One region of the Nitrospirillum guanabarense genome, then DNA from elsewhere that is predicted to be linked to it. Evidence: predicted binding sites of a transcription regulator. Region 1 holds the regulator's gene; each other region holds the start of a gene.
What was found. Region 1 encodes PhoB, which activates phosphate uptake and scavenging genes when phosphate is short. Its sites were predicted from a motif close to TNTCATAAAACTGTCA; they were not measured.
Positions count from the first base shown of each region.

Region 2: UAA55_RS21310 (HesB/IscA family protein) is a predicted target of PhoB. The motif match lies at 2,676-2,691, and genes of this name have one in related genera.
Region 3: pstS (phosphate ABC transporter substrate-binding protein PstS) is a predicted target of PhoB. The motif match lies at 2,826-2,841, and genes of this name have one in related genera.

Region 1 is NZ_JAYEER010000004.1:2,299,964-2,304,399, reverse strand. Features, by position in the region: gene UAA55_RS28700 (AraC family transcriptional regulator) at 1-702, opposite strand, end outside; gene UAA55_RS28695 (FAD-dependent oxidoreductase) at 831-2,027, shown strand; gene phoB (phosphate regulon transcriptional regulator PhoB) at 2,226-2,930, opposite strand; gene phoU (phosphate signaling complex protein PhoU) at 3,027-3,791, opposite strand; gene UAA55_RS28680 (ATP-binding protein) at 4,033-4,436, opposite strand, start outside.
Region 2 is NZ_JAYEER010000004.1:720,419-724,854, reverse strand. Features, by position in the region: gene nifV (homocitrate synthase) at 1-697, opposite strand, end outside; gene nifS (cysteine desulfurase NifS) at 721-1,902, opposite strand; gene UAA55_RS21315 (NifU family protein) at 1,917-2,222, opposite strand; gene UAA55_RS21310 (HesB/IscA family protein) at 2,233-2,553, opposite strand; gene UAA55_RS21305 (hypothetical protein) at 2,841-3,431, shown strand; gene UAA55_RS21300 (Rieske (2Fe-2S) protein) at 3,445-3,852, opposite strand; gene UAA55_RS21295 (nitrogen fixation protein NifQ) at 3,878-4,436, opposite strand, start outside.
Region 3 is NZ_JAYEER010000004.1:2,106,789-2,111,224, forward strand. Features, by position in the region: gene pstA (phosphate ABC transporter permease PstA) at 1-470, opposite strand, end outside; gene pstC (phosphate ABC transporter permease subunit PstC) at 474-1,445, opposite strand; gene pstS (phosphate ABC transporter substrate-binding protein PstS) at 1,625-2,677, opposite strand; gene UAA55_RS27810 (OprO/OprP family phosphate-selective porin) at 3,379-4,436, shown strand, end outside.

The sequences.
Region 1 (4,436 bases):
CAGGCGTTCCAGGGCCAGGGTCAGGCGGGCCTGTTGGCGCCACTGCGTCACGCTCAGGCCCGTTTCCGCCACGAACTGCCGCCGGGCCGTGCGTTCCGACAGGCCGGCGTCACGGGCCAGGGCCGCCAGGGTGCGATCATCGTCCGGCGCCTCCAGCAGGCGCAAGGCCAGGCGCAGCAGGCGGGGGTCGGTGGGCATGGGCAGGTGCAGCGGTTCGCGCGGGGCCAGGCGGACCTCATCCAGCAGCACGGCCAGCAACCGCTCCTGCTCCGGCGTCAGCGCCGCCTCCGGCGGCCATTCCGTCACCCGCCGCACCAGCGAGCGCAGCAGGTCGCTGATGCCCATGACGCAGGGGGTGTCGGGCAGGCCGGCGCAGGCTTCCGGCGTCAACATCATGCCCCAGCCGTCCAGCACGCCGCTGATGGTCACCTTGTGCATCATGCCGGGCGGCAGCCATCCCGCGCGCAAGGGGGGCAGCATCCAGGACCCGTGGGCCGTGCGCACATGGACCAGGCCGTTGGCGACGCAGAACAGCTGCCCCCGCCGGTGCGCGTGCCAGTCGAGCTCCCTGGTGCCCATGCGGCCCCGGTCCTCCCGCGAGTGGCTGCCCCAGAAGGTCAGCACGGGCGGGCCGTCCGCGCGCTCGCACATCTGCAGGAAGGCTTCCTTGGTCATGGGGGCGGTGTCGTGGGCGTGGCGCATGACTTCCCTGGGGGCGGCTGGCGGGGGAGGGGGACGGAGGCGGCTGGCGAACGGTTTGGCCGTTCCGCATTATTTTTCGTCCGACTATCGTTATCAAGCTTGTCCTGTTTCGCGTTACCGAATCCCCAATGACGGTTTTGGCGGATGGTGACGAGATGGACGGGACGCGGGTGGCGATCATCGGGGCGGGCCTGGGTGGCCTGTGCCTGGCGCAGGCGCTGACGCGCGCCGGTATCGACTGCGTGGTGTATGAGCGGGACGGGGCCCTGGACGGCAGGGCGCAGGGCTATCGCTTGCGCATCGACGCCGACGGCGCCGACGCCCTGGCCCGGTGCCTGCCGGCCGAACTGTACGACCTGTTCCGGCGCACCTGCGCCGTGCCGGCCCCGCGCAGCCGTTTCCTGGACGGCCAGCTGGCGCCGGTGGCCGGTCGCGCGCCGGCGGTGTGGAGCGCCGCCGATGACGGCGCGCAAACGCGGGAAGATGCTGGCGATCTCTGCGCCCACCGCCAGACCGTGCGGGAAATCCTGCTGACGGGGATCGCGGAGCGGGTACGCTTCGGCGCCGCCTTCCAGACCCTGGCCGTGGGCCCGGACGGCCGTGCCCACGTCGCCTTCGCCGATGGCACCGCCGTCCGCGCCGACCTGGTGGTGGCCGCCGATGGCGTCAACTCCGCCGTCCGCCGCCAGCTGATGCCGCAGGCGGAACCGCTGGACGTGGGCGCGGTCTGTCTTTATGGCCGCACCACCCTGACACCCCAGGTGCGGGCGGCGGTGAGCGATGATCTGTGCGCCGGCACCAGCGTGGTCTTCGCGGACGGCTATGCCGGCATCATCGACCCCATGCTGTTCGATTGGGGCGCCACGCCACCCGGCGTCACGCCTGTGGCCGACTATCTCTACTGGGCGTTGATCGGCCCCCGTACTCGGCTGACCGGAGCTTTCCCCGGTGTGGTGCCGGCGATGGTGGCGGAGCATCTGGCCCGCGATTGGCACCCCAGCCTGCGCGGCCTGTTCCGGCACGCCGACCGGGACGGCGTGGCCCTGCTGCCGGTGCGCAGCGCCCGCCTGGCCCGTACTTGGCCCCTTTGGACGGCGGCACCGGCGACCTTCCTGGGCGACGCCATCCATGCCATGAGCCCCGCCGGCGGCCTGGGCGCCAACACCGCCCTGCGGGACGCCGCCGTGCTGGCGGCGTGCCTGGCCGGCCAAGCCTCGCCTGAGGAGGCCGCGCGAAATTATGAGGAGGAGATGCGCGTGCGCGCGGCGCGCGCCATCCACCTTTCGGAAGTGGGCGCGGCCGCCCTGTTCGCGGACGTGATTTAGGAAGCGCTATGTCCCAAGCAGCGGCACGAGACTCGGCCTCGCGCCGTAGGACGCGGTCCCTCATTCACAAGGAAAAGGGGCCGCCGGAAGTTTGCGGATGGCGTGGCGGACTGTAAACCGGGGAAGCCAAGCCGGCGCATGTCGGAACCCGGCGTCCGAAGGGGCCTTTGATCCATCAAGGTCAAAGGCCACGCGCCATCAAGCCGACTTCATGTCCAGGGCATAGCCGGCCGAACGCACGGTGCGGATCATGTCCAGTTCCGTGTCCTCGTTCAGGGCCTTGCGCAGGCGGCGGATGTGCACGTCGACGGTGCGCGGCTCCACATAGACGTCGTGGCCCCAGACGATGTCCAGCAGCTGCTCACGCGAGAAGACGCGGCCGGGGTGCTGCATGAAATGGCGCAGCAGGCGGAATTCCGTCGGCCCCAGGTGGATGTCGCGGCTGTTGCGGCGCACGCGGTGGGCCGCCAGGTCCATGCTGATGTCACCGTAGCGCAGCAGTTCCTCGGCCAGCGAGGGCACGGCCCGGCGCAGCACGGCGCGGATGCGGGCCACCAGCTCGGTCGGGCTGAAGGGCTTGGAGATGTAGTCGTCGGCGCCGGAGTTCAGGCCGCGCACCTTGTCCGCCTCCTCGCCCCGGGCGGTCAGCATGATGATGGGGATTTCACGGGTCTTGGGGTTGCGGCGCATCTGGCGGCAGACCTCCAGCCCGCTCATCAGCGGCAGCATCCAGTCCAGCAGCACCAGGTGCGGCGCCTGCTCATCGGCCAGCAGCAGGGCTTCCTCGCCGTCGCCGGCGGTCAGCACCCGGAAGCCTTCCTTTTCCAGGTTGTAGCTCAGCAGCGTGACGAGGTCGGCTTCGTCCTCGACGATCAGAACCAAGGGCTTCAACGAGGCGTTCATGGGGTGTCCCTAAAACTGGCTGTCCGGGGTCGGGTAAGCGGTGGCAAGTCTAAGTCGTCTATAGGTTCGGGCGTGAGGAACGGCCCGGGGAAAGGCTCACACATCGTCCACGGCGTCGGCGCCGTGCAGGCCGCTGCCGTGCAGGTCAACATCGGCCGTGGGACCGACGACGAAGCTGGACTGGTCATGCTTGGGCCGGTCGGAGGTCAAGGTCTGGCCCAGCACCAGGAAGTGGATGGTTTCCGCGATATTGGTGGCGTGATCGCCCGCCCGTTCCAGATTCTTGGCGATGAACAACAGGTGGGTGCAAGGGGTGATGTTGCGCGGGTCTTCCATCATATAGGTCAGGACCTCCCGGAACAGGCTGGTGTACAGGTCGTCCAGCTCTTCATCCCGGTTCCAGGCGTCGATGGCCTTGCCCACGTCGCGGTCAATATAGGCGTCCAGCACGTCCTTCAGCATGCTTTCCACCAGCTTGCCCATGCGCGGGATGGCGCTGACGGGCCGCACGGCGGGAAGCTTGGCCATCGCCATGCTGCGCTTGGCGATGTTGGCGGCATAGTCGCCGGTGCGTTCCAGGTCGGCGGAAATCTTCAGGGCGGCCAGGATTTCGCGCAGGTCGCCGCCCACGGGCTGGCGCAGGGCCAGCATGCGCACGGCCTCCTGCTCGATGCCGCGCTCATAGTCGTCCAGCTGATGGTCGGCCTGCATCACCCGGGCGGCCAGGTCCGCGTCGCGGCGCACCACCGCCTGGACCGCGCCGTCCACCTGGGCTTCGGCCACGCCACCCATCTGGGTGATCAGGTTGGACAGGCGCTGCAGCTGCTGCTCGAACGACTTAACCGTATGCTCGGCCGGCATTCTCTTACCACCCCACCCCCGGCGGTCCTGGCCGGGGCATGAAAAACGGCGGCCGGCTGGACACATCGCCGGTCGGGCAGGGTGGACCATAGCGACAGGTCGCTATGGAATTGCTACAGATAAACGACAGTTTTGTGACGGCGCTGCCGGTCGTCTTGATTTCCAAAAAGCGCCGCCGCTTCAGCGGCTTATGCCATACGACCGTAGTGCCGCCACCCGGGTCGCTGAAGCCGCTTCGCCGTCAGGCGGCGCCCCGGCCGCCTTCCTGTGACAGATTCGGGGCAGATTGGGGTAAGGGCTTTTCCGCCTTCTCCCCCGGCTTTTCCACGCCGGGCAGGTGGACGGTGAAGGTGCTGCCCTTGCCCACTTCGCTGTCGATGGTCAGGCGGCCGCGATGACGGTTGACGATGTGCTTCACGATGGCCAGGCCCAGACCCGTACCGCCCAGGGCGCGGCTGCGGGCGGCGTCCACGCGGTAGAAGCGCTCGGTCAGGCGGGGCAGATGGGTGCGGGCGATACCTTCGCCCTTGTCGGTCACCGACACCTTGATGCCCACCACCTTCTGGGGCGCCGCCTGGCGGGCGCGGATGCCGGTGGCGCCCGGCGCCGGCGGAGCCTCCGCCCGTTCCAGCGCCACCACCACGT
Region 2 (4,436 bases), 1.6 Mb from region 1:
CGTTGCCCGCCCGCTCCCCCAGGCCCAGGACGCAGACGCTGGCGTGCGTGGCGCCACCGCGCACCGCCGCCAGCGTGTTGGCCGTGGCCAGGCCCAGATCGTCGTGGCCGTGGAATTCCAGCTCCAGGTCCGTCTCGGCGCACAGCTGGCGGAAAATCTCATGCGTGCGGAAGGGGTCGAGGATGCCCACCGTGTCGGCGAAACGGAAGCGGTGGGCGCCCGCCTCCTCCACCGCCGCGACGACGCGCAGCAGGAAGTCCATGTCGGCCCGGCTGGAATCCTCGCCGCCCACGGCCACCGCCAGGCCGCGGTCGCGGGCGTAGGACACCACCCGCCGGATACGGGGAATGATGTCCTGCCGGCTGACCTGCAGCTTCACCCGGATCTGACGGTCGGAGACGGGGACGGACAGGTTGACCCGCTTCAGCCCGGTGCGCAGGGCCGCGTCCACGTCGGCCTCGGTCATGCGGCACCAGGCGATGGCGGCGGCCTGGCCCAGGGCGGCGCCGACCTCGGCCATGGCGTCGATCTCGGCCGGACCCATGGCGGGGATGCCGGCCTCGATCTCGTCCACGCCGGCGGCCTCAAGCTTGTGGGCGATGGCCACTTTCTCCGCCACGGTGAAGGCGACGCCGGGCGCCTGTTCGCCATCGCGCAACGTGCTGTCATTGATGACGATGGGCGGGGCCTTGAGCATGTCGCGTCTCCTTGAATCCGGGTTCAGGCGAAGGTGGGGGTGCGGTCCCGCCAAAGCGGCGACGCGGCGCGCAGCCGGCCGATGATATCGGGCAGCGTGTCCAGGACGGCATCCACGTCCGGGCCGGCGCTGTCGCGGGAGAACGAGAAGCGGATGGCGCCGCGGATGGCGCCGGCCGGCACGCGCATGGCGCGCAGCACGTGCGACGGCTCCATCCCGCCGGACGCGCAGGCTGAGCCGGACGATACGGCGATGCCCGCCCGGTCCAGCATCAGCAGCACGGCGTCGGCGTCGACATAGTCGAAGGCGATGCAGGCCGTGTTGGGCAGGCGGTCGGCCAGGTTGCCAAGGACGCGGGCGTGGCCGATACGGGCCAGCACCCCCTGTTCCAGCCGGTCGCGCAAGCCGCCGATCCAACCCTGTTCCGTTTCCAAATAACGCGCGGCCAATTCCGCCGCCCTGCCCAGGCCAACGATGCCGGGCACGTTTTCGGTGCCGGCGCGACGGCCCCGTTCCTGCCGGCCGCCGCGCAGCAGGGGCCGGAAGGCCACCCCCTTGCGCAAATACAGGCCACCGATGCCCTTGGGCCCGTGCAGCTTGTGGCCCGACAGCGACAACATGTCGATGGCCGTGTCCTGAAGGCGGAGAGGCAGGCGGCCCACACCCTGCACGGCATCGGTGTGGAACAAGGCGCCGGCGGCGCGCGCCTGCCGCGCCAGCGCCTCCACCGGGAACAGGCTCCCCGTCTCGTTATTGGCCCACATGACGGAGACCAGGGCCGTGCGCGGCCCCAGCGCCCGCTCGAAATCGTCCATGTCCAGGCGGCCGTCGCCGTCCACCCCGACCACGTGCACCTTGATGCCGCGCGTCTTTTCCAGATGCGCCACCAGGGCCAGCACGGCCGGGTGTTCCACCGCCGTCGTCACAATCTCATCCCGGCCAGGCTGGCTTTCCAGGGCCGACAGGATGGCGGTGCTGTTGGCCTCCGTCCCGCCGGAGGTGAAGACGATCTCATGATCATGGCCCGCCCCCAGCAGGGCCTGCACCTGCCGCCGCGCCAACCGCACCCCATCCGCCGCCGTCGCCCCAAAGGCATGGCCGGACGAGGCGTTGCCATACCGCTCCGTGAAATAGGGCAGCATGGCCGCCACCACTTCGGGATCGGTGCGGGTGGTCGCGTTGTTGTCGAGGTAGACGGGCCGCATGACACCTCCTCCCCTCAGTGCGGTTCCACACCCCGGCCCAAGACGGGGACCAGGCGCACGAAGGCGCCCAATCGCTCCACCACCCGGGCCTGGATGCCATCCAGCGTGGTGGCGCTGAGCCGGCACAGGACGCAGGCGCCGGTCAGCCGGACGCGCACGATGTCGCCGTCCACCTCCAGCAGTTCGCAGTCGCCGCCGTCGCGCTGAAGACCGGGGCGGATTTCGGCGATGGCGTCGCGGATGATCCGCACGCGGCGGTCCTCGGCACCGTCCATGACCGCCCGGTCGGCGGCCAGATCATCGGTCGTGGGGGTCAGCATGGGCGGCCCCTCAACCGAAGGACTTGCCGCAGCCGCAGGCGGACTTGGCGTTGGGGTTGTCGAAGGTGAAACCGGACCCTTCCAGCGCCACGACGAAATCGATGGTGGTGCCGTTCAGCAGCTCATGGCTTTTGGTGTCGACGAAGACCTTGACGCCATCCTGGTCGATGACGGTGTCGTCCGCCTCGGCCTCGCCCGCCAGGCCCATCATGTATTTGTAGCCGGCGCACCCGCCGGCATCGACGCTGATGCGCAGGCCCCCCGCGGGGTTTGCGGCGCCGGCGATGGCGCTGCGGACGGCGTTCAAAGCGCTGGAGGTCAAGGTGATCATGAGGGACACCTGCGATGGTTGCGGGTTGGTGACCCTCAGCCTCAGCAAGGTGCATGCCAGAAGGCAGATCGTTGGAATATATGAATTTTCCCGGCAAAACGCTGTTGCCTTTACCCCGACGATGTCGGGTTTGCGACAGGGGCGTTTCCTGCAAGCGGACGGGGGACGGCGCAGGAAACCCCGCGAAACCAAGGGGTACGGCCGGCGCGCGTCGGCCGGCAAAGCGCTTGCAAAGGGGAACACCGGGGCCCGATCCCGCGGGCCATTCCAAGAAGCAGGAGCCCCCGTTGACCACCATCGAGAACACCGCCCTGGCCCGTCTGGCCAAGGAAGACCGGCTGATGAACGCCGTGCTGAAGGCACCGACCACGAAGCCCGGCCGCTTCGGCTTTCGTGGCGACATCGCGCTGAAGTTCCAGCCGCACATCGCCGATGAAAAGCGCCCGCCCGAGTACAAGCTGGAACAGGTGCTGACCTTCGCGCAGGAGGGGGAGGCGACCATCCCCGTCCTGGCGGGCTACATCCATTCCTTCGCCTACCTGAAGGACGTGGCGGAGGTGCTGGCCGGCCTGCTGCGGCCCAATGGCAAGTACTTCATCTTCTGCAACAACATCGATCTGCTGGCCGGCTACCAGGTCACGCTGGACGGCATCCCCTACACGGTCCTGCCTTGCGATAAATCCACCGTATGGAAGGAGATGATGGATCTGATGGGCGTCGACAAGAACGACATCAAGAAGCTGGACACCGCCGGCAAGCTGGATGTGTTGCTGGAAATCAGCCTGCGCTTCGACCGGCGCTATCCGGCGCTGAGCTTTGAGGACGGTGTGGCGCAGATGCTGCCGGTGAGGAACCGCAACGAGAACCGGCCGGTTTGAGGCCAGGGCCGCCTTACGCCCCCGCCTCCTCCACCAGGGTGACGCCGGTGACGCAGATATCCCCGTCGACGACGGACAGCGCCACCGGCACCAGGCCCCGCCCTTTGCACGGGCCGTCCACGCACACGCCGGTGGCCAGGTCGAACAGGGCGCCGTGCTTGCCGCACATCAGCCGCGTGCCGTCACCGTCCAGGAACTGGTTACGCTCCCAATCCAGATGCACGTCGTTGTGCGGGCAGCGGTTGACGTACCCCACCACCTGGCGCCCCCACCGCACCACGACGATGGCCCAGGGGCGGTGCGTGCCGTCGCCGTCGACGCGCAGCAGCTGGAACCCCCAGGCCTTGCGGCTGGGGATCTCGTCCAGCCGGCAAAGGACGTAAGCCAAATCCGGATCGGCGGACGGCAGCGCGGCGGTCATGGGCGGGCACCTCCGATGGCAGCGGTCAAAAGGCGGGCACGGGGCGGCCGGAGCGGACGTGGGCCAACATGGCCTCGCCATCCTCCGCCCCGAAGCAGGTGTCGAAGTCGTCGCAATCGGTGCAGACCGGGGCGGTGCACAGGGTGAAGCCCTCCGCCCGGCAGATCATCCGGTACAGGAACTTCTTCCATTTCATGTCCTGGCGGTTGCGATCCGCCAAGCCACCGAAGTGGCGGCGCATCAGCGCCGACAGCTCCCCGCGGTCGCGCAATCCCAGATCCTGCCAGAGGTGGTTGGGGCGGCTGCACCGCCGGGCCACCATGGCCGCCAGGTCGCGCTGCAGGTCATTGCCGTCGCCCGCGTACATCCACAGCAGATCCCGCACCGCCATCTCATCATCACCCAGGTTGGCGGGACCGCCGGCCAACGCGGCGATGGCCGGCCACGCGCCCGGGAACAGGCGGCGGACCAGGCTTTCCAGGGCGGCCCCGTCCAACCCGGCGCGCGCCGGCAACGACCCCGCGCCCATCACCGCCTCGGTCCAGGCCAGCGACAGGATGCTGGCGGTGACGTGCAGGTCGAAC
Region 3 (4,436 bases), 190 kb from region 1:
GCCAGCGAGATGGAGCCAGCCCAGGCGGAAAAGTGGCCCATGGGGACCACGACGATGGTGTAGATGAACAGGCCGACGATGATGGAGGGCGCCGACAGCAGGATGTCGTTGATGAAACGCGTCACCTCGGCCAGCTTCGTGCCCTTGCCGTATTCGGCCATGTAGGTGCCGGCCATGATGCCGATGGGCGTGCCGATCGCCATGCCCAGCACCGTCATGACGATGCTGCCGAAGATGGCGTTCAGCAGGCCGCCCGTGCTGCCCGGCGGTGGCGTCATCTGGGTGAACAGGCCCAGGTTGATGGCGCTGACGCCGTTGATCAGCAGGACCGCCAGGATCCAGACCAGCCATAGCAGGCCGAAGACGGCGGCGCCCACGGCCAGGCCCATGGTGATGGCGTTGCCGGCCTTGCGGCGCCTGTAGCGGCCCATCGCGAAGTTGGTGCCGGGAGGGGTATCGGTGACGGCCATGGGTCAGGTCCCCGCCTTGCGGTTCATGCGCACCAGCATCAGCTTGGCCAGCGACAGCACGATGAAGGTGATGATGAAAAGGACCAAGCCCAGCGCGATCAGGGACGAGGTGTAGGTGTCGCCCACCGCCTCGGTGAACTCGTTGGCGATGGCGGCCGAGATGGTGGTGCCCGGCGCCAGCAGCGAGGAGGCGATGCGGTGCGAGTTGCCGATGACGAAGGTCACCGCCATGGTCTCACCCAACGCGCGGCCCAGGCCCAGCATGACGCCGCCGACCAGGCCCACGCGGGTGTAGGGGATGGTGATGTCGCGCACCACTTCCCACGTCGTGGCGCCCAGGCCATAGGCGCTTTCGCGCAGCATGGCGGGCATGGTCTCGAACACGTCGCGGGTGATGGAGGTGATGAAGGGCAGGATCATGATGGCCAGGATCAGGCCGGCCGTCAGCACGCCGATGCCGTAGGGCGGGCCCTTGAACCAGGTGCCGATGCCCGGGACGGTGCCCAGCGTGTGGATCAGGAAGGGCTGAACGGTCCGCTGCAGGAAGGGCGCGAACACGAACAGGCCCCAGATGCCGTAGATGATGCTGGGGATGCCGGCCAGCAGTTCCACCGCGATGCCGATGGGACGCTTGGCCCAGGCGGGGCACAGTTCGGTCAGGAAGATGGCGATGCCGAAACTGACGGGCACGCCCACCAGCATGGCGATGGCCGAGGTGACCAGCGTACCGTAGATGGGGGCCAGCGCGCCGAACTTCTCCGTCACCGGATTCCAGATCTCGGTCGTGACGAAACCGAAGCCGAAGGCCTTGAGGGCCGGCAGCGCGCCATGGATGAGCGAAACGATGACACCGCCCAGGAGCGTCAGCACCAGGAGGGCGAAAAACAGGGTGGCGCCGCGAAACAGAAGGTCGTTGCGGCGCTGCGTGCGCGCCCGCGGACTCTCCGCGCTGATGTCCGATGCCTTTACCGCCATGTCCACCAAAGCACCCCTCCGGCCGTAGGCCCTGCGATAACCCGAACGCGATGACCTAATAAACCCGGATGTCTATCAAGGAAGCCGACAAAGAGGGAGAGGAGCCGTAGGCGACCCCTCTCCCGACCTTTGTCCCCCGGACCTGGAGCCCGGGGGCGCTTCCTTTTACCCGAGGACTTTTACTTCGACCAGACGGGCTTGCCGTCGGCGGTCTTCACCGTGGCCCACGACTTCTGGACCTGGGCGACCACGGCGGCCGGCATCGGGACGTAGTCCAGCTGCTCGGCGGCGGCCTGGCCGTTGTTGTAGGCCCAGTCGAAGAACTTCAGGGCCTCGGCGACGGCGGCGCCATCCTGCGGCTGGCTGTAGACCAGGATGAAGCTGGCGCCGGTGATCGGCCAGCTGTCGGCGCCCGGCTGGTCGACCAGCACCAGGTAGAAGCCCGGGGCGTTGGCCCAGTCGGCACCGGCGGCGGCGGCTTGGAAGGCCTTGATCTCCGGGCTGACGACCTTGCCGTCCTTGTTCTTCAGCTTGGTGAAGGTCAGGCTGTTCTGCTTGGCGTAGGCGTACTCGACGTAGCCGATGGCGCCTTCGGTCAGCTTCACCATGTTGGCGACGCCTTCGTTGCCCTTGGCGCCCAGGCCGGCGGCCCACTGCACCGAGGTGTTGGCGCCGACGCGATCACCGAATTCCTTGCTTTCCTTGGACAGGTAGGTGGTCCACAGGAAGTTCGTGCCCGACCCGTCGGAACGGTACACCGGAACGATGGAGGTGCTGGGCAGGGCCAGGCCGGGGTTCAGCGCCTTGATGGCCGGGTCGTCCCACGAGGCGATCTGGCCCAGGTAGATCTTGGCGATGGTCGGGCCGTCCAGCTGGATCTGGCCGGGGGCGATGCCCTTCACGTTGATGACGGGGACGACGCCGCCCATGATCATCGGGAACTGCTGCAGGCCCGCTTCCTTCAGCTCTTCCGCCTTCAGGGGCATGTCGGAGGCGCCGAACGTGACGGTCTTCGCCTTGATCTGCTTGATGCCGCCGCCGGAACCGATGGACTGGTAGTTCAGGCCCACGCCGGTCTTGGCCTTATAGGCCTCGGCCCATTTGGCGTAGATGGGGTACGGGAAGGTGGCGCCGGCGCCGCTGATGTCGGCAGCCTGGGCGGCGCCCACCATCATCACCGCGGCCGCGGCGGCAACCATGCCCTTCAGCAGGTTCTTCGGTTGAAAGTTCACGGGATTCCCCCACGGGTTGGAACGTCTTAGTCGACCGTCTCGGGGCCCCGGCCGGTTCGCCCAGGGCTATGCCCCGCGACCGCTTCCTGATCCCGTCTCGACGGGCGGACCCTAAATTCCGGGTCCTGAACCTTTGGTGACGAGTATGTTACGGTTTTATGAAACTGTGGGCGTTTTGTCGCAGGGCAAGGCCCCGTTCACGCCCCGTACCGCCTTGCGGACCGGCAACACCCCCGGCCGGCACGGGCGCGCCACCGGACACGGGCGATTCTCAAGTTCTTTTCAAGCGTCTCCGCGCCACCAGCACCGGCACGGTTTTTCTGCCCTGTCGCCGCCCGTCGCCGATAGTCGCAAGCACCTTCCCGGGTGCGCCCTATTCACAACACTATAGATGCAATCGATCATCCAAACCTCTTTTTGGGGGCCACCGGCACCCCTCCGGCCTCTACTACGGTAGTCCCGGATTTGTTGCCCCGCCTTACTTTAAGGCCGCTAAAACACCCGACTCGAAACTGTTGCAGCGGCGCCACAGCCAGCCCCTTTCATAAATCTGTCAACCTTTAGCAGTCTCGCTGTCATGCTATATTGCTACCGAGCGCTTCGTTAGGGCCGCAGCCCAAACGCTCCAAACGCGTGACGTCGGCCCCGAAACCCCGGGATTGGGCGGCATGCCGTAGACCGGATGATGGGAGAATCTAGGAATGAACCTGAAGACCGTGTTGCTCGCTGGCACGGTGCTGAGCGTGGCTTTCGCCACCGCCGGCGCCTCCGCTGCGGAAAATAAGAAGTCGAACGCCGCCTCCGCCACTGCCGCCGCCGCCGCCACTCCGCTGGCCACCCAGGCGCAGATCGACGCGCTGAACAAGCAGATCCAGGCGCTGCAGGCCCAGTTGCAGGCGATCTCGGCCCAGACCGACGCCGCCAACAAGGCCGCCGCCGAGTCCAAGGCCGCCGCCGAAAAGGCCGCCACGTCGGCCACCGCCGCCACGGCGAACCTGCCCAGCATCACCTTCCCCAACGGCGTGCCGACCTTCACGTCCGCGGACAAGGCGTTCAGCTTCCAGCCCGTCGGCCGTATCCACCTGGATTACGGCTATAACTTCCAGGACGCCAAGAACCCGGACAACCGTCAGGTCAAGGACACCACCGACGGCTTCAACTTCCGTCGCGCCTACATCGGCTTCGCCGGCAAGGCCTTCAACGACTTCACCTACAACGTGACGGCCGACTTCCCCGGCCGCTTCAACCAGTCCGGCCGCCTGCAGACCGCGCAGTTGACCTATACCGGGTACAAGGGGTGGCTGATCGACGTCGGCGCCATGCAGCCGGCCTTCACCTTCGAAGACAGCATCAGCTCCAACGACATCGGCCTGGTCGAGCGCCCCGGCATCAACAACGTCGTGACCGGCCTGATCGCCAGCGAAGGCCGCCTGTCGGCCGGCGTGCGCACCTTTGGCGACAACTATTTCGCCGACGTCTACCTGACCGGCGCCAACGTCAACACCAGCCCGTTCGGCAGCACCACCGTGCTGACCAGCACCGGCGGCGCGACCTCTTCCGTCACCTCCAGCGCCGTGACCGGCGTGGCCGACGACCAGAAGGCCGCCTTCGCCCGCGCCGCGTTCCGCCCGATCAACGATGAGCACACCATCGTCCATGTCGGCGCCGACGTCGGCTACATGTACGCCCCGCCGCAGACCAACGGCGTGAACGCCGCCGGTTCGCACGTGCTGGCCCTGTCCGAGCGTCCGGAAAACCG